4 regions of the Streptomyces sp. 4N124 genome follow, and region 2 is predicted to be linked to each of the others. Evidence: riboswitches for the same ligand, from Rfam matches in the RefSeq annotation. Region 2 holds a riboswitch; each other region holds the start of a gene.
What was found. A riboswitch is a leader RNA that binds a small molecule or an ion and turns the genes downstream of it on or off. The one in region 2 is predicted to bind cyclic di-AMP.
Positions count from the first base shown of each region.

Region 1: it holds a riboswitch for cyclic di-AMP, as region 2 does, so the genes downstream of both, ACTWQO_RS40130 (M23 family metallopeptidase) here and ACTWQO_RS35685 (LysM peptidoglycan-binding domain-containing M23 family metallopeptidase) in region 2, are expected to answer to the same signal.
Region 3: it holds a riboswitch for cyclic di-AMP, as region 2 does, so the genes downstream of both, ACTWQO_RS44155 (NlpC/P60 family protein) here and ACTWQO_RS35685 (LysM peptidoglycan-binding domain-containing M23 family metallopeptidase) in region 2, are expected to answer to the same signal.
Region 4: it holds a riboswitch for cyclic di-AMP, as region 2 does, so the genes downstream of both, ACTWQO_RS24350 (transglycosylase SLT domain-containing protein) here and ACTWQO_RS35685 (LysM peptidoglycan-binding domain-containing M23 family metallopeptidase) in region 2, are expected to answer to the same signal.

Region 1 is NZ_JBQQBS010000061.1:52,470-56,673, reverse strand. Features, by position in the region: partial or broken gene ACTWQO_RS40135 (PrsW family intramembrane metalloprotease) at 5-1,297, shown strand; partial or broken gene ACTWQO_RS40130 (M23 family metallopeptidase) at 1,530-2,570, opposite strand; cyclic di-AMP (ydaO/yuaA leader) riboswitch at 2,582-2,739, opposite strand; gene ACTWQO_RS40125 (helicase HerA domain-containing protein) at 2,991-4,204, opposite strand, start outside.
Region 2 is NZ_JBQQBS010000048.1:42,936-47,139, reverse strand. Features, by position in the region: gene ACTWQO_RS35690 (alpha-galactosidase) at 1-1,630, shown strand, start outside; cyclic di-AMP (ydaO/yuaA leader) riboswitch at 1,928-2,092, shown strand; gene ACTWQO_RS35685 (LysM peptidoglycan-binding domain-containing M23 family metallopeptidase) at 2,097-3,062, shown strand; gene ACTWQO_RS35680 (SGNH/GDSL hydrolase family protein) at 3,297-4,082, shown strand; gene ACTWQO_RS35675 (TetR/AcrR family transcriptional regulator) at 4,116-4,204, opposite strand, start outside.
Region 3 is NZ_JBQQBS010000081.1:14,868-19,071, forward strand. Features, by position in the region: gene ACTWQO_RS44150 (tellurite resistance/C4-dicarboxylate transporter family protein) at 1-402, opposite strand, end outside; gene ACTWQO_RS44155 (NlpC/P60 family protein) at 516-1,679, opposite strand; cyclic di-AMP (ydaO/yuaA leader) riboswitch at 1,688-1,858, opposite strand; gene ACTWQO_RS44160 (ScyD/ScyE family protein) at 2,122-3,210, shown strand; gene pcrA (DNA helicase PcrA) at 3,336-4,204, shown strand, end outside.
Region 4 is NZ_JBQQBS010000024.1:121,539-125,742, reverse strand. Features, by position in the region: gene ACTWQO_RS24355 (CocE/NonD family hydrolase) at 199-2,190, shown strand; cyclic di-AMP (ydaO/yuaA leader) riboswitch at 2,473-2,635, shown strand; gene ACTWQO_RS24350 (transglycosylase SLT domain-containing protein) at 2,639-3,121, shown strand; gene ACTWQO_RS24345 (HAD family hydrolase) at 3,125-3,937, opposite strand.

The sequences.
Region 1 (4,204 bases), on a different contig from region 2:
AACCGTGGCCACCACCCCCCCGTTCCCGCCGCACACCGGAGATCCCGCCGGTGGCACGCGGCGGCACGCGCACTGGTGGCAGAAGCGCTGGGTGCGGTACGGCGCCCTCATCACGCTCCTCGCGCTGTCCGGCCTCGTCATCCTCGCCCTGGTCCGCGAACAGACCGGCACGGAGGGGTTCCTGGTCGGGCTCGGTCTGTCGGTGTTCCCCGTGCCGCTGCTGATAGCCGCCTTCCGCTGGCTCGACCGGGTCGAACCCGGCCCCTGGCGCAACCTCCTCTTCGCCTTCGCCTGGGGCGCCTGCGCGGCGGCGCTGATAGCGATCGTCGCCAACAGCTTCGCGACCAGATGGATAGCTACGGCGACCGCGGATCCGTCCAGCGCGGACACCCTCGGGGCGACGGTGATAGCGCCGATCGTGGAGGAGTCCGCCAAGGCGGCGGCCGTACTGCTCGTCTTTCTCTTCCGGCGACGCGACTTCACCGGGATCGTCGACGGGGTGGTGATAGCGGGGGTCACCGCGACCGGCTTCGCGTTCACCGAGAACATCCTCTACCTCGGTACGGCCTTCGGGACCGACCAGCTCACCGGCGACCGCGGTATCGCCTCCGTGACCGCGGCGACGTTCTTCGTCCGCATCATCATGTCGCCGTTCGCCCACCCGCTCTTCACCGTCCTCACCGGCATCGGCTTCGGTGTCGCCGCGCTCTCGGCGGACCGGCAGCATGTCCGGCGCGTGCTCGTGCCGCTGTCCGGGCTGCTGCTGGCGATGGGCATGCACGCGATGTGGAACGGCTCGTCGAGCTTCGGCACGTACGGGTTCTTCGCCGTGTACGCCATCTTCATGGTGCCCGCGTTCGTGCTGCTGACCTGGCTGTTGATCTGGACGCGGCAGCGGGAGCTGAGGACCGTACGGGCCGAGTTGCCCGCGTATGTCGCCGCGGGCTGGCTGGGGCCGGCCGCGCCCTTTGTACTCGGGTCGATGCGGGCGCGGCGGCTGGCCCGGGAGTACGCCCGTCGTCACTTCGGCAGGCCGGCGGGGCGGGCGGTGGCGCAGTACTAGGCGTACGCGACGTCGCTGGCGTTTCTGCGGCATCGGGGGCGGCGGGGGCGGGCGGGGGCCGACTTCGTCGTACGGGAGCGGGAGTTGCTGCATGAGCTGTGGCAGCGGAGGGGGGTTGCGGGGCCGGCGCTGGACCATGCGGCGCGGGTGGCTGCGCCGCCTTTGCCGGTGTACGGGGCGTATGGGAATGCGGTGCCGTATCCGTATCCCGCGTACAACCCGTATCGGACCTAGCCGGCGTTGCGAGTGGCCCGGCGTGCGGCTGGGCGGGGGTGGGTGCGCGGCCCCCGGCGCTGACGGGGTGCCGCCTGCGCCCACCCGTGCCGCCCTAGGCGGCACGAATGCCCGCAGCTTGGCGGGAGGTACTGCCGCCTGCCAGGTGGGCACCGCCCCCGGCGGCACGCATGCCCGCAGCTGAGCGGGACGGCGGCCGCAGCTGAGACGGCCCCGCCGCAGCAGCGCTACCTCAGGGGTTCAGCCCCTTGCTCCGCAGCCACGCCATCGGGTCGATGCCGCTGTCGGAGCCGCCGGTGTGGACCTCGAGGTGGAGGTGGGCGCCGGTGACGTTGCCGGTGGCGCCGACGCGACCGATGACGTCGCCGGTGGCGACCTTCTGGCCGACGCTGACGCTGATCGAGGACTGGTGGGCGTACCAGAGCTCGGTGCCGTCGTCGAGGGTGAGGACGGTCTTGTAGCCGTAGGAGCCGTCCCAGCCGGCCTCGGTGATCGTGCCGCTGTGGATGGCCTTGATGAGCGTGCCCGTGGGGGCGGCGAAGTCGAGGCCGGTGTGGTAGCCGGAGGACCAGAGGGAACCGGCCTGACCGAAGGTCGAGGTGATGGTGTACGAGGAGGTCGGCAGCGCGAACTGCTTGGCCAGCTGGGCGAGCCGCTCGGCCTCCGCCTTGGCCGCGGCCTCCTCCTCCGCCTTCTTCTTCGCGGCGGCGGCCTTGGCCTTGGCCTCCTGCTCCGCCTTGGCGGCCGCTTCGGCGGCCTCCTTCTGCGCGGCGGCCTGCACGGCCTGCGCGGCCTTGCTGTCGACCTGGTCCTGCTGCCGCTCGGCCTGGGCGAGGATCCGGGAGCGCAGCGTCTCACCCGCGTCGGCGGCGGACTGCTCGCTCTCGGTGGAGGCCACGCTGACAGTGCTGAGCGCGGTCGCGGTGTCCGCCGAGTCCTCGGCGGCGTCGTCCTAGATGATCGAGCCCACGGACGGCAGGTCGGGCAGGGAGATGGACACCGGCGGCTTGCCGGTGTTGGCGCTGGCCATGCCGCCCGCGCCGACAGCGGCTATGACGCCGACGCCGAGAACCGTGGAGCTCCGGGCGAATGCCCCGTTGCGCTGCTTGCTGACGCGGTGCCGGCCGCGTACGGGACGAATGGACTCCTCGGTGGGGTTCCACTCCTCCAGCGGGCCCTCGTCGTCGGTGCGGTAGCCGCCGTACACAAAGGTGTCGGGCTCGCGCTGACTCGGCACGAAGGGGGCCTCGGGGGCAGGCCGGTTGGACGCCACGTAGGCGTACTCCTTTCCTTCCTTCTCGCCTACCGGGTTAGCTGACGGGTTCGGAGCAGGAAGGTCTCCTACGCGCGTATACCTACCGTGCTTCCACGGTGGCATCCGCGCGATTCACCCCAAGGTGGTGGTTCCCCGGTTCCCTTGCGGAATTCGGCGCGTGCGCACGGAGCCGACTCTTGTGACGGCTGGGACGACCGCGCTGCGTTATCGAACGTTAATAGACGCGGGGGCCGGATTCCAAGCGGTTCCGCTTGATCATTAACGTTTTTGCGCAGGACGTACGGGTCATGACCGATGAAAAACGGGCGAGTTGGCCGCGCCTCAGCGACAACTCAGCAGTCACACCAGTTCTGACGTTGTGTCAGTTGTTACCGGAGCGGGACCGTCCACTCACGCCGGGTGACAACAACCGCGCCCTCACGTACCGCGGCGGGCTCGCTCGACGATCTCGTCCTCCTTGAGCGGCACATCGTGGTGACTGAGACAGATCGGCACCTCGATCTTGCTGAATCCGGTCCCCTCGGTCGCGGCGTTGAACATGCCGCGCGAGAGACCCGCGAGGTTGTCGAGGACCGCGTTCCGCGCCTCCGCCATGGTCTCGACGGCGTTGATCTGAGCGGGAACGGTAAGGCGGCCGATGAACTGGTTCACCGTGTTGCCCAGCGCCTGATTGTGGATCCCCCTGGGCGTCTGCGAGGCGAGGACCATCCCGAGTCCGTATTTGCGTATCTGGCGGATGAGTTCGACCGTGCTCTCCGTACTCGGACTCGCCGCACCGGAGGGTACGAAGTTCTGCGCCTCGTCCATCACCAGTAGCCCGCCCAGGGCACGGTCGCCGACCGGGTGCGCCCGGAACCATGAGAACAAGGTCGCCTGGAGACGGCTGACGAACTGGGCCGGTCCGTCGCCGGACAGGCCGACGAAGCTGATCACCGAGATACGGGCGGTCTTTCCCGGCGACGGGATCAGGAGCATCCCGGGATCGGCGGGTGCGCCGGACTCCCCGAACAGCGGGTCGGTCTCCATCGCGGCTTCCAGCGTGTCCGCCATCTGAACCGCGAAGCGACTGGTCCTGCTGTTCACGATGTCGGGCGAGGGCTCGGCGAGCAGCTCGACGAAGCCGGCCAAGGTCTTGCCGCCGTCGCGCGCGTACCGTTCGAGGGCACGTTTGAGCACCCCCAGCTGCTGGGTCGCGCGAGCACTGCTGCCCCGTACACCGGCATGCGGCGCGAGTGAGGTCACGGTCGACCTGACCAGACGCGGGAAGTCGTCCTCGTCGTCAAGGACCGGACCGAAGTCGGGGAGCGGGTAGAAGGAGATCGGGCGTCCCCGGTTCAGGCCCGGCGTCCACACCACCACTTCGACATCCGCGAAATAGCGTCGGGCCTCGCGCTCCTGTTCCTCCGCCCAGCGATCCGGCGTGCGCGGCCAGGGGTCGCCGAGCCGGGCGAGGTCGTCGTTCGGATCCAGCACGATCGCCGAGACACCGCGCAGAGCACATTGCTCCACAAGTCGCTTGATCAGGACCGTCTTGCCCGATCCCGCCGCCCCCACCACCGCGGTGTGCATCCGGAGCCGTTCCATGGGAACCGCGAACGGACGGCGGCCCCGGACCGTGGCGCCGATGACGA
Region 2 (4,204 bases):
CGCGACCTGGACGCTGCCCGACCGCGACGGCTGGCGGCTCTCCCAGCTGCACGGCCGCTGGGCCGCCGAGTCCCGCCTCGTGCGCTCCGACCTCACCTACGGTGAGAAGGTCATCGGCAGCCGTCGCGGACATACCGGACATCAGCACCTGCCCTGGGTCGCGCTGGACGCCGACGCGACCGAGGAGCGCGGCGAGGTCTATGGCTGCGCGCTCGGCTGGTCCGGGTCCTGGCGGATCGCCGTGGCGCAACTCGCCGACGCGCGCGTGCAGATCACCGGCGGCGCCGGTTACGACGACTCGGGCCTGCTGCGACTGGCGGCGGGCGAGTCGTTCACGACGCCCGTCTTCGCCGGCCTGTGGAGCGACGCCGGCTACGGCGGGGCGAGCCGCGCCTGGCACGCGTACCAGCGGACGTATGTCATTCCGGACGCGGGCGAGGACCGGCCGGTGCTCTTCAACTCCTGGGAGGCCACCGAGTTCGAGATCTCCGAGGAGCAGCAGCGGGCGCTGGCGCGACGGGCCGCGGGCATGGGCGTGGAGCTGTTCGTGGTCGACGACGGCTGGTTCGGGGCGCGGACCAGCGACCGGGCCGGGCTCGGCGACTGGACGCCCAACCCCGACCGCTTCCCCGGCGGGCTCAAGCCGCTCGCGGACCACGTGCACGGCCTCGGTATGCAGTTCGGTATCTGGGTCGAGCCCGAAATGGTCAATCCGGACAGCGACCTGTATCGCGCCCATCCTGAATGGGTGCAGCATCAAATCGGGCGCAAGCGGACGGAATTCCGCAATCAGCTCGTACTGAACCTCGCCCGCGACGACGTTCAGGAATACCTCTGGGAGCAGCTCGACACGCTTCTCTCCAGTGCCCCGATCGACTATGTGAAGTGGGACTTCAATCGCTGCTTCACCGATGCGGGCTGGCCGGGAGAGGCGTATCCGCAGCGGTTGTGGGTCGACCATGTGCGTGCGCTGTACGGCTTGTTGGACCGGCTGCGGGACGCGCACCCCGGCGTCGCCTTCGAGTCCTGCTCGGGCGGCGGCGGCCGGATCGACCTCGGGATCATGAGCCGTACGGATCAGGTGTGGACCTCGGACAACACCGACCCGCTCGACCGGCTCGCCATCCAGCACGGCTTCAGCCAGATCCACCCGGCACGTGTCATGGCCGCGTGGGTCACCGACAGCCCCAACGTCCAGCTCAACGGCCGGGTCAGCTCGCTGCGCTTCCGGTTCGTGAGCGCCATGGCCGGAGTGCTCGGGGTCGGCGGTGACCTCACCGAGTGGACGGACGACGAGTTGGCCGAGGCTCGGAACTGGGTGGGTCTCTACAAGGAGATCCGGCCCCTCGTGCAGCGCGGCGACGTCTACCGGCTGCGGCCGCCGCAGGGCGGGCTGAGTGCGGTGCAGTACGTGCTCGGCGACGAGACCGTCGTCCTCGCCTGGCTCGAGGCGCAGCGTTACGGCGAACCCGTTCCGGTGGTGCGGCTGCGCGGCCTCGACCCGACAGCGTCGTATGAATGCCGCGAAACGGGCGAAGTTCACCGGGGTGCGGTTTTGCTGCATCACGGGTTGTGCACGGGGCTGCGTGGCGACCTTGATGCGACGGTTCTCCGGCTGCGTCGCATCTGAGTGATCTGTCCGAATTAGGATCTTCGTTCCAACTCGCTCTGGAATAAAGCGTCCTGGGGAGAAGCTGCGTGAGCAGCGTCATATTCGTGACCGAGCGTTGTCCGTCATGTTCACGTAATTCAGGTGTTTTTCCAGGGGATTTGAATGCGCCGACCGGGGCGGAATTCACGGAGGGTGACTGGGTTTTCTCGCAAGGGATCAAGAGAAACGCGCAGCCATGGAACCTCTTGCTTGTCCCTTTGCGTCTTGGTCGCTTACGTTCGCCACCAATCCGGACGGACGCCCAATCCTGCCGCCGCCCGGAGACCGCTCAACTCACCCGTGAACGGCAGGAGCGGGGGACCCACAGGTACAACCGCCTGTTCCGGTCTCCGGAACGGCTAGGGGTTAAGTCGCCACCGCGCGGCCGGACATCTCCAGTCCGCACCCGACAGCTCACCTCGTAGGCGCCGGAGAGGAATTCGTCATGCCCGCGAAGGGTAAGCACCGCCGTCCCAAGAGTCATCGCTTCACCCGCTCGATCGCCGTCGCCGGAACCGGTGGCGCCGCGCTCGCTCTCCCGCTCCTGGGGGCCACCGGAGCGCATGCCGCTCCCGCCAAGTCGGTTTCGGAAAAGGCCGTTCAGTCGGTTCCGAAGACCGAAAAGAAGGCTGCCGAGAAGACCGCCGCCGCGAAGAGTTCGGGTGTGCGGACCTATTCGGTGCGGGCCGGTGACTACCTCTCGAAGATCGCCGACGAGCAGAATGTCAGCGGTGGCTGGCAGAAGCTCTATGCGGACAACCGTGAGGCCGTCGGCTCGGACCCGGCGCTGATCCACCCCGGCCTGAAGCTCTCGATCGGCAAGAAGGCCACGACCGGTTCTTCCAAGTCGTCGTCCTCTTCGTCGGCTTCGTCTTCGTCATCCTCTTCTTCGCCGAAGTCGTCCGGTTCTTCTGATTCATCTGGTTCGTCCGCTTCTGGTTCGTCGAAGTCGTCCTCGAACACGGCGACCACCCAGTCCTCCGACACCACGAGTACGGCCGGCGGCTTCACCCTCCCCGTGGCCGGTGCCAGCGTCGGCACCCCGTACCGCATGTCGGGCAGCATGTGGTCCAGCGGGTACCACACCGGCGTCGACTTCGCCGCCCCGAGCGGCACCCCGCTCAAGGCCGTCGGCGCGGGCACGGTCGTCTCCGCGGGCTGGGCCGGCTCGTACGGCAACCAGGTCGTCATCAAGCTCGCCGATGGCTACTACGCGCAGTACGGCCACCTGTCCTCGCTCTCCGTCTCCAGCGGCCAGAGCGTGACCGCGGGCCAGCAGATCGGCCTCTCCGGCTCGACCGGCAACTCGACCGGCCCGCACCTGCACTTCGAGATCCGCACCACCCCGGACTACGGCTCGGACGTCGACCCCGTCGCCTACCTCCGCTCGAAGGGTGTCTCCGTCAGCTGACACCGGCGCCTGAAGCGTCCCCCACGCCACCGAAGGCCGGACCCCGATCCCCGGGTCCGGCCTTCGGTGTTGGCTGTGCGGTAACCACGGTCGGGACATATTCCTGAGTTGGCGAACACTTTAGGAGTGGCTTATCTCACCGTCCGTCAACCCCTTCCTACGGTCGCGTAGCTCACATCCGAAGGTGAATCATGGGCCGACGTGGCAGACGATTCGAAGAATGACATCAGATCAGTGATCGGGTCGTACGTGGCGGTGGGGGACAGCTTCACCGAGGGCGTCGGCGACCCCGGCCCCGACGGGGCGTTCGTCGGCTGGGCCGACCGATTCGCGGTACTGCTCGCGGACCGGCGGCCGGAGGGCGACTTCGAGTACACCAACCTTGCCGTGCGCGGCAGACTCCTCGACCAGATCGTGGCCGACCAACTCCCGCGGGCCGCCGAACTCGCCCCGGACCTGGTCTCGTTCTGTGCGGGCGGCAACGACATCATCCGGCCCGGAACCGACCCCGACGAGGTCGCCGAGCGCTTCGAGCGGGCGATCGTCCGGCTCACCTCGGCCGTCGGCACCGTCATGGTGACGACCGGCTTCGACACCCGGGGCGTCCCGGTGCTGAAGCATCTGCGCGGCAAGATCGCCACCTACAACGGGCATGTCCGGGCCGTCGCCGACCGGTACGGCTGCCCGGTACTCGACCTGTGGTCCCTGAAGACCATTCAGGACCGGCGGGCCTGGGACGACGACCGGCTCCACCTCTCGGCCGAGGGGCACACGCGCGTGGCGCTGCGCGCGGGCCAGGTCCTCGGGCTTGATATCCCGGCCGACCCCGAGCAGCCCTGGCCCCCGCTGCCGCCGCGCGGCACCCTCGAAGTGCGGCGGGACGACGTCCACTGGGCGCGCGAGTATCTGGTGCCGTGGATCGGGCGGCGGTTGCGCGGGGAGTCGTCGGGCGACCATGTGACGGCGAAGGGCACGCTGTCGCCGGACGACATCAAGGAGCGGATCGCGTCTGTGGCCTGAGCTTGTGGATCGAGGGGCGGTGGGCGGCCAGGCTCACCGCCCCGACGCCGTGAACGCCTCCCGCTCCAGCCCCAGTTCGCGGGCGAGAGCGTCATCCACCCATTCCTGCGCCCGCGCGCGTG
Region 3 (4,204 bases), on a different contig from region 2:
CAGGAACACCGCGCCCGGCATACGCCGCCGCCAGTGCCGTACGACGGCGACGAGCAGCACCGGGCACAGCACGGCGGCCAGCGCGAGCAGCGCCTCGGCGAGCGGCTGCCAGTCCAGGGCGGAGAAGCGGGTGCCGAGGACCGTCGTCGCCGCCACGGCGGTGAGAGCGCCCGGCGTCGCCGCCTCGGCGACCCACCTCTCCCGCTGCCGCAGCAGCCGTACGACGAAGTCCGCGGCCAGCCCCAGCCACGCCGCGCAGGCCACCGCGAGGGCGATACGGGACAGGACCTCGTACCCCGTCAGATGCAGACCGACCGACACGATGCCGGTCGCCATCACGGCGGCACCGGCCGCCGGTGAGCGCTGTGCCCACCAGGCGCGGAGGGGAGAGGGGCGGGGCATGGCCCCGATGGTAGGGAGCGGCACGCGCCTTGAGAGCGGGGCACGCGCGCGTGCGTACGGAAAACGCACGAGCGCGTGCGCACGGGAAACCCCGGTGCCGCGTCCCTGTCCTGTCAGGCGGGCCGTACCACGCTGTGGATCGACGACTCACCGTCGTAGTAGATCGACTCCTCACGCACATAGGCCCCCGGCTTCGGCGCGTGGATCATCATCCCGTTGCCGATGTAGATGCCGACGTGGCTGATGTCGTCGTAGAAGAAGACCAGGTCGCCGGGTTGGGCGGCGGAGAGGGAGACGGTCGTGCCGGCGTTCACCTGGTCCCAGGTGGTGCGCGGGAGGGAGATGCCGGCGGCGTTCCACGCGGCCTGGGTGAGGCCGGAGCAGTCGTAGGAGTCGGGGCCCGTGGCGCCCCAGACGTACGGCTTGCCGATCGTGGAGCGGGCGAAGGCGAGGACCTTCTCGGCCTTCGTGGCGTACGAGGAGTCGGCCACGGAGGTGTCGGAGGACTCCGACGTGCCGGTGCCGCTCTCCTGCTGCCGTTGCGCCTCCTCCTGGGCCGCCGCCTCCGCCGCGGCCTGCTGCCTGGCGAGTTCCGCGGCCTTGCGCTCGGCCTCCTGCTGCTTCTGCCGCTCGATCTCCGCGAGCCGCGCCTTCTCCTCGGCGGTCAGCTTCGACAGCAGCTCGCGTGCGTCGGCCAGCTTCTGCTGGACGGTCGTCTTGGCGGTCTTCAGGTCGCCCTGCGACTCGGTGAGCGTCTCCAGGCTCGCGGTGGCTTCCCGGCGCTTCTCCATCGTCGCGGACTGCTGCGTGACGAAGTCGTCGACCGCCTCCTTCTGACGGCCGGTCATCCGGTCCATCAGCTGGGTCTGGTCGAAGTAGTCCTGCGGGGTGTCCGCGAGCAGGAAGGTCGCCGTGTCGGGGGCGGAGGCGCCGGTGCGGTACTGGGCCGAGGCGAAGGAACCCAGTTCCTCGCGCGCCTCGTTGAGCTTCTGCGTGCGCTGCGCGACGTCGTCGAGGAGGGTGTCGACGCGCTTGCGCTGCTTGGTGGTCTTCTCTTTCGCCGAGTTGTACTTCTCGGTCGCCGACTCGGCCTGGCGGTAGAGGTCGTCGACCTTCTTCTCGACCTCTTCGAGACTCGGCTTGTCGTCGGCCGGGGGAGCGGCGTTGGCCGACTGGGACAGCAGGGCCACGGAGGTGAGGGCCGCCGTGGCGAGGGCGGGGGTCCGTATGCCTGCGACGCGCGAACCCGAAGGACGCGACTTGCGGTGCGACGCCAAGGGAGGCGACTCCTTCCATCTTCCGCCTACCGAGTTAGCTGTCGGGTTCGGGCGGGTGGTTCGGAAGGGTTGCCCTACGACCGCTTCCCGAAGGGAAGTCCGGTCGATTCACCCCAAGTTCGGTGGGTCCCCGGCTCCGGTCTGCCCAGCGGGCGCGCCGGACTCGGCGGAGGCCGTACGGCCCGGCGACGTTCGCCGGTAGGGGTCGTGCGGCCTGGAGGAACGCTAGCCAACTCGTGTGGCCCCTGTGAAGGTTGATGGGCGAAATGCCCGATACATTTTCGTGACCTTAGCCTGGGGCGTCGCTCGCCGTGGTCAATACGCAGGGGTCTGCGGCGAGTTGCTCGTATTTTGTCCGGAGTGACAGCGTCCGCCCGCTTCGGGGCGGTAGCTTCCAGCCAGCCACGGTCGGGAGCCGTGGCGGCTGAGAGGGAGTACGGCCATGAGGACACGCACCGCACTCGTCATCGCCACAGGAGTCGCACTCACCGCCACCGCGGGCATCGCACCCGCGAGCGCAGGCGCCGGACAGGACAGCCACACCGGCGGCAAACCCGTCGTCCGCGTGATCGCGAAGGGCCTCGACAATCCGCGCCAGCTGTCGTACGACCACGGGCGCCTGTACGTCGCCGAGGCCGGCCGCGGCGGCAAGCAGTGCATCGGGGAGGGGCCGGAGGGCGAGACCTGCATCGGCCTCTCGTCGGCCGTCACCAAGATCTACTGGAACGGGGGCGCATGGAAGCACTACAGGGTGGTGCAGGGCCTGCCCTCGGCCGCCGCCCCGGACGGCGGCTTCGCGACCGGCGTCGACGGCGTCTCCGCGCGGCACGGCAAGCTCTGGGGCGTCGAGACCTTCGCCCCGCCGGAAGCCGGAGTGCCCACGACGCCGCCCTGGAACAAGCTCGGCAAGCTGCTGAAGATCACCCACGGCAAGGCGAAGATCGCCGCGGACATCGCGGCCGTAGAGCTGAAGCACAACCCGCACAAGGCATCCGTGGAGTCCAACCCGTACGCCGTCCTCGCGCTCCCCGACGGCCGCAAGATCGTCGCGGACGCCGCCGGGAACGACCTGATCGAGGTCTCGCCGTCCGGCCGGGCCCGCCCCTTCACCGTCTTCCCGGACCACGACAAGAACCAGTCCGTCCCGACCTCCCTGGTGCTCGGCCCCGACGGCAAGCTCTACGTCGGCGAGCTCAACGGCGAGACCGAGAAGCCCACCGCGCGCGTGTGGCAGGTCGACCCCTGGACCGGCAAGATCCTCGGCTGGAAGTCCGGCTTCGGCTCGATCACCGGCCTCGCCGTCAACGACAAGGGCGACCTGTACGTCAGCCAGCTCTTCGCCGGCGTCGTCACCAAGGTCTCCCACGGCAAGCGGACGAACGTGAAGGTGCCGTTCCCGGCGGGCGTGGCCGTCGACCCGTACGACGGCAAGGTCTATGTCTCGGCCTGGTCCGTCGCCGACCGGGACGGAACGGATCTGGGGCAGGGGAGGACGCCGGGCGGCCAGGTCTGGAAGATCCTCGGCTTCTGAGCCGGCCGGCCTTCTTCTGGGCCGACTGAGGGTTCGCACACTCTGAGACCCTTGGGGCTTGGAATTCGGCGATGTTCTCAGGGCGGCGGCGGGCTGTCAGTGGGGCGCCCTAAACTCGGAGAGCGATGAGCAGCCTCTTTGATGACAGCTTCCTGGCGGACCTCCAGGCCCCGCGGGCCCATGCGGAGGAACCCCCGCCGCCGCCCGAGGACGATCATGTGCCGGAGCCGGTTCCGGACGATCTGTTCGGCGGGAAGTTCGACGCGCCGCCGGACCGGGACGCGTACTACCGGGACGGCGCCCACCGCCCGGCGGTGGACCCGGCCGCGCTCCTGGACGGGCTGAACGAGAACCAGCGAGCGGCCGTCGTCCACTCCGGCTCCCCGCTGCTCATCGTGGCCGGCGCCGGCTCCGGCAAGACGCGCGTGCTGACGCACCGCATCGCGTACCTGCTCGGCGAGCGCAAGGTGCACCCCGGCCAGATCCTCGCGATCACCTTCACCAACAAGGCCGCCGGTGAGATGAAGGAGCGCGTCGAGCAGCTCGTCGGCCCGCGCGCGAACGCGATGTGGGTGATGACCTTCCACAGCGCATGCGTACGCATCCTGCGCCGCGAGTCGAAGAAGCTCGGCTTCACGTCATCCTTCTCGATCTACGACGCCGCCGATTCCAAGCGTCTGATGGCCCTGGTCTGCCGCGACCTGGACCTCGACCCCAAGCGCTACCCGCCCAAGTCCTTCAGCGCCAAGATCAGCAACCTCAAGAACGAGCTGATCGACGAGGAGGACTTCGCCGCCCAGGCCACCGACGGCTTCGAGAAGACCCTCGCCCAGGCATACGCGATGTACCAGTCGCGCCTGCGCGAGGCCAACGCCCTCGACTTCGACGACCTGATCATGACGACGGTCAACCTGCTGCGCGCCTTCCCGGACGTCGCCGAGCACTACCGCCGCCGCTTCCGGCACGTCATGGTCGACGAGTACCAGGACACCAA
Region 4 (4,204 bases), on a different contig from region 2:
GCTGGTGTCCACTGGCGTTTACACGGTTTGTCGATAGGTCGCTGCCATCACTCAAGTCAGCGTATCCGGTCACCTTTCGATCACCGATGCCCACCCACCCGTGCAGCACGGGCGGTATCGGATCACGACCGGTATGTTTTCGATCATCTGAAAAGAATGGATATCTATCGACTTACCCGGAAGTAGGGAGGTGTGTCCATGAACATCCGTACGTCCTTCCCCTACGAGACGACTCATGAGGACCTCCGTATCCCCTTGTCGGACGGGACCCTGCTCTACGCGCGCGCGTGGCGCCCGCTCACCGACGAGCCCGTACCGGCGCTCCTCGAATACCTTCCGTACCGCCTGACCGACTGGACCGCTCCCCGCGACTTCCAGCGCCACCCCTGGTACGCGGGCCACGGCTACGCCTCCGTCCGGGTCGATGTGCGCGGGCACGGCAACAGTGAGGGCGTCCCGGGCGACGAGTACGCGGTGACGGAGCTGGCCGACGGGGTCGAGGTGGTCAACTGGCTGGCGGCGCAGCCCTGGTGCGACGGCAAGGTGGGCATGTTCGGCATCTCCTGGGGCGGCTTCAACTCCCTCCAGATCGCGGCCCTCGCGCCCGAGCCGCTCAAGGCGATCGTGACCGTCTGTTCGACGGACGATCGCTATGACAACGACGTGCACTACATGGGAGGTTCCGTCCTCGCGGTGGACATGCACGCCTGGGCCGCCGCCATGCTCGCCTTCTCCTCCCGGCCGCCCGATCCGCGGCACGTCGGCGAGGCCGCCTGGCGCGAGATGTGGGTCGAGCGCCTGGAGGCCGTCCAGCCCCTCGTCCACACCTGGCTCGCCCACCAGACCCGGGACCGCTACTGGCGCCGTGGCAGCGTGTGTGAGGACTACGGCGCGATCAAGGCGGCCGTCCTCGCGGTGGGCGGCTGGCACGACCCGTACCGCGACACCGTGCTGCGGCTCGTCGAGCACCTCCCACCCGATCGCGTACGAGGACTGATCGGCCCCTGGTCGCACCAGTACCCGGACCGCGGCCTGTCGCCCGGTCCGGCGATCGGCTTCCTCCAGGAGACTTTGCGCTGGTGGGACCACTGGCTGAAGGGCAGGGGCGCACTCCCCGAGCCCCTGCTGCGCGCCTACGTCACCGACTCCCACCGCCCCGCCACGGTGTACGGCACCCTGCCCGGCCGCTGGGTCGGCGAGCCCGCGTTGCCCTCCCCGAACGTGACGACGGTGACGTACGCCTGTCAGGGCGCCCCCGTCCTCGTACGGTCGCCGATGCACACCGGGGTCGACGCCGGCCGCTTCATTCCCTTCGGCAACGATGCCGACCTGCCGCCGGACCAGCGGGAGGAGGACGCGCGGTCGGTGTGCTTCGAGTTTCCGGTGGCCGAGGAGACGTGGGTGCTGGGGCGGGCGCGGGTGGGGCTGCGGGTGACTGCCCAGGCGCCGCGGGGGCAGGTCGTGGCGAGGGTATGTGACATAGCACCGGACGGCTCGTCGACCCTGGTCACGCGCGGAGCACTGAACCTCTCGGCACGACAGGGCCGCGACCGGACCGTGCCATGGACGCCGGGCACCACCGAAGAGGTGACCTTCGAGCTGAATGCCGTCGGCCACGCCTTCCCGCCCGGCCACCGCATCCGGCTCGCCGTCTCCTCCGCGTACTGGCCGTGGATCTGGCCGCAGCCCGACTCGGCGGCGGGCTTCACCCTGGACCCGGCGGGCAGCTTCCTCGAACTGCCCGTACGGAAGCGCGAATTCGACCGTAATATCCGTTTCGAGGAACCCGAGCAGGCTGAGCCGCTGGGCGTCAACTTCCCCGCCACGCTCGACGAGCCGCGCCCCGGACGCCTGGTGGTGCGGGACGTCGCGCGGGGCACGTGGCGGCTTGAGGTCGACCCGAGGTACGGCGGCACGCGCGCGTACCCCGACGGGCTGGAGTCCACCGAGGACGCGCTGGAGACGTACACGATCGACGAGACGGACCCACTGTCGGCCCGCACCCGCTCGGACTGGTCGATCCGGTTGCACCGCCCGGAACAGGGCTGGGACACCACGGTCCGCACCCGCTCGGAGATCAGCTGCGACGGGGACCACTTCACCACCTCCGACGAGGTGATCTGCACGGAGGGCGGCCAAGTCCTCTTCCATCGGACCTGGGAGAAGCGCATCCCGCGAACGGCCGGTTGATAAAGCCCTCTTGGTCCGATTGCCCGTTTTGCCGCGCTTGCGGACACGCGTGACGTGACTCACGTCCCGACCTGCACAGAAAACACACAGGCATCCGCCGATCCGCCTTTCGCCATGGCCAGTTGGGCTTGGCAACCGCAAAGGATCAAGCAGCACATTCGCCCCACACCAAGGTCAATAGGTGCGATGTGTGAATCCGGTACTTGTTTCGGACATGTGCTCTCGCATACGTTCCCGGCCTGTCGGGCGGACGCCGAATCCTGCCACCGCCCGAACGACCCATTGACCAACTCACCGCACGGCAGGAGCGGGGGACCCAGGTAAGCCGCCGGACCGGACACCGTGCCGGGACGGCTCGGGGTGAAGCCATGCCCGTGAGGGTGTGGCCGGGCACCTCCCAGCCCGAACCCGACAGCTCACCTCGCAGGCGCCGGAGAGGAACTTCGCCATGGCTGCAGCCGGTAAGCACCGCCGTACCAGAACCGCTCGCATCACCCGCGCCATCGCCGTCGCCGGCACCGGCGTCGCCGTCCTCGCGCTGCCGGTCATCGGCGCGACCAGCGCCTCGGCGGCCACCCCGACCGTGGCCACCGCCACCTCGCTGGGCTACGCCGACACCCTCGACGGCTGGATCCGCGCGTCCCTCCAGGTGATGGCGCAGAACGGCATCCCCGGGTCGTACGACGGCATCTACCGCAACATCATGCGGGAGTCCTCCGGCAACCCGGCAGCCATCAACAACTGGGACTCCAACGCCGCCGCGGGCACCCCGTCGAAGGGCCTCCTCCAGGTCATCGACCCGACCTTCGAGGCCTACCACGTGGCCGGCACCGCGTACAACCCGTACGATCCGGTCGCCAACATCACCGCCGCCTGCAACTACGCGTTCCAGCGGTACGGCTCGATCGACAACGTCTTCGGCGCGTACTGAGAACTACCCCGTCGGGAAGAGACGTTCGAGGACGACGGCGATGCCGTCGTCCTCGTTCGACAGGGTGATCTCGTCGGCCACCGCCTTGAGTTCGGGATGGGCGTTGGCCATGGCGACGCCGTGCGCCGCCCAGTCGAGCATGGGGATGTCGTTGGGCATGTCCCCGAAAGCGATGGTCTGCCCAGGTCCCAGCCCCAGATGCTCGGCGGCCAGCGCGAGACCGGTCGCCTTGGTCACCCCGCATGGCTGGAGTTCGACGGTCCCGGGCCCCGACATGGTGACCGTCGCGAGTGAACCCACCACCGCGCGCGCCGTCGCCGCCAACTCATCGTCGGACAGGGCGGGATGACGCAGCAGCACCTTGCTGATGGGCGCGCACCACAGGTCGTCGCGGCGCCCCACGCGTACGGCGGGCAGGGTCGGGTGGGGCATCAGGTACCCCGGTTCGATGAGCGTGAGCCCGTCGACGCCGTCCTGGTCGACGGCTGCGTACACCTGCCCGATCTCCGCCTCGATCTTGCCGAGCGCGGTCTCGGCCAGCTCCCGGTCCAGCGTGACGGACCACAGCAGACGGTCCGCGCCGGCGTCGTACACCTGCGCGCCCTGTCCGCACACCGCGAGCCCCTCGCTGCCGAGGATGTCGAGCAACGGCCGCACCCTCGGGGCCGGCCGCCCCGTCACCACCAAGTGCCGGGCGCCGAACGCCGTCACCTGCGCAAGCGCGGCGAGCGACCGGTCGGAGAGCGTGTCGTCGCCCCGGAGCAGGGTGCCGTCCAGATCAGTGGCGATGAGTGAATATGCGATGGGTGCGGCCATGATCAGAGAATACGGACAGAAAGCCCGACCGACTCGACGCGAACAGGACGCCTCCTACGGTGACTTGGGCCGGAGAGTCCCCGTTTCACTCCCTCGGGACGCCCCCGGAGCGAATGACACCGTGACGCCGTGACGTCTCCTTCCCCAAGGCACCTCCAGAAGACCGCCCCCGCCGTCCGGAACGGCTTCGGCGACGTCGCTGACCTGCGGCTGCCGTAGCAGGCCTCGCCCCCGTAACGTGTGCCGCGACCACATGACACACCTGGT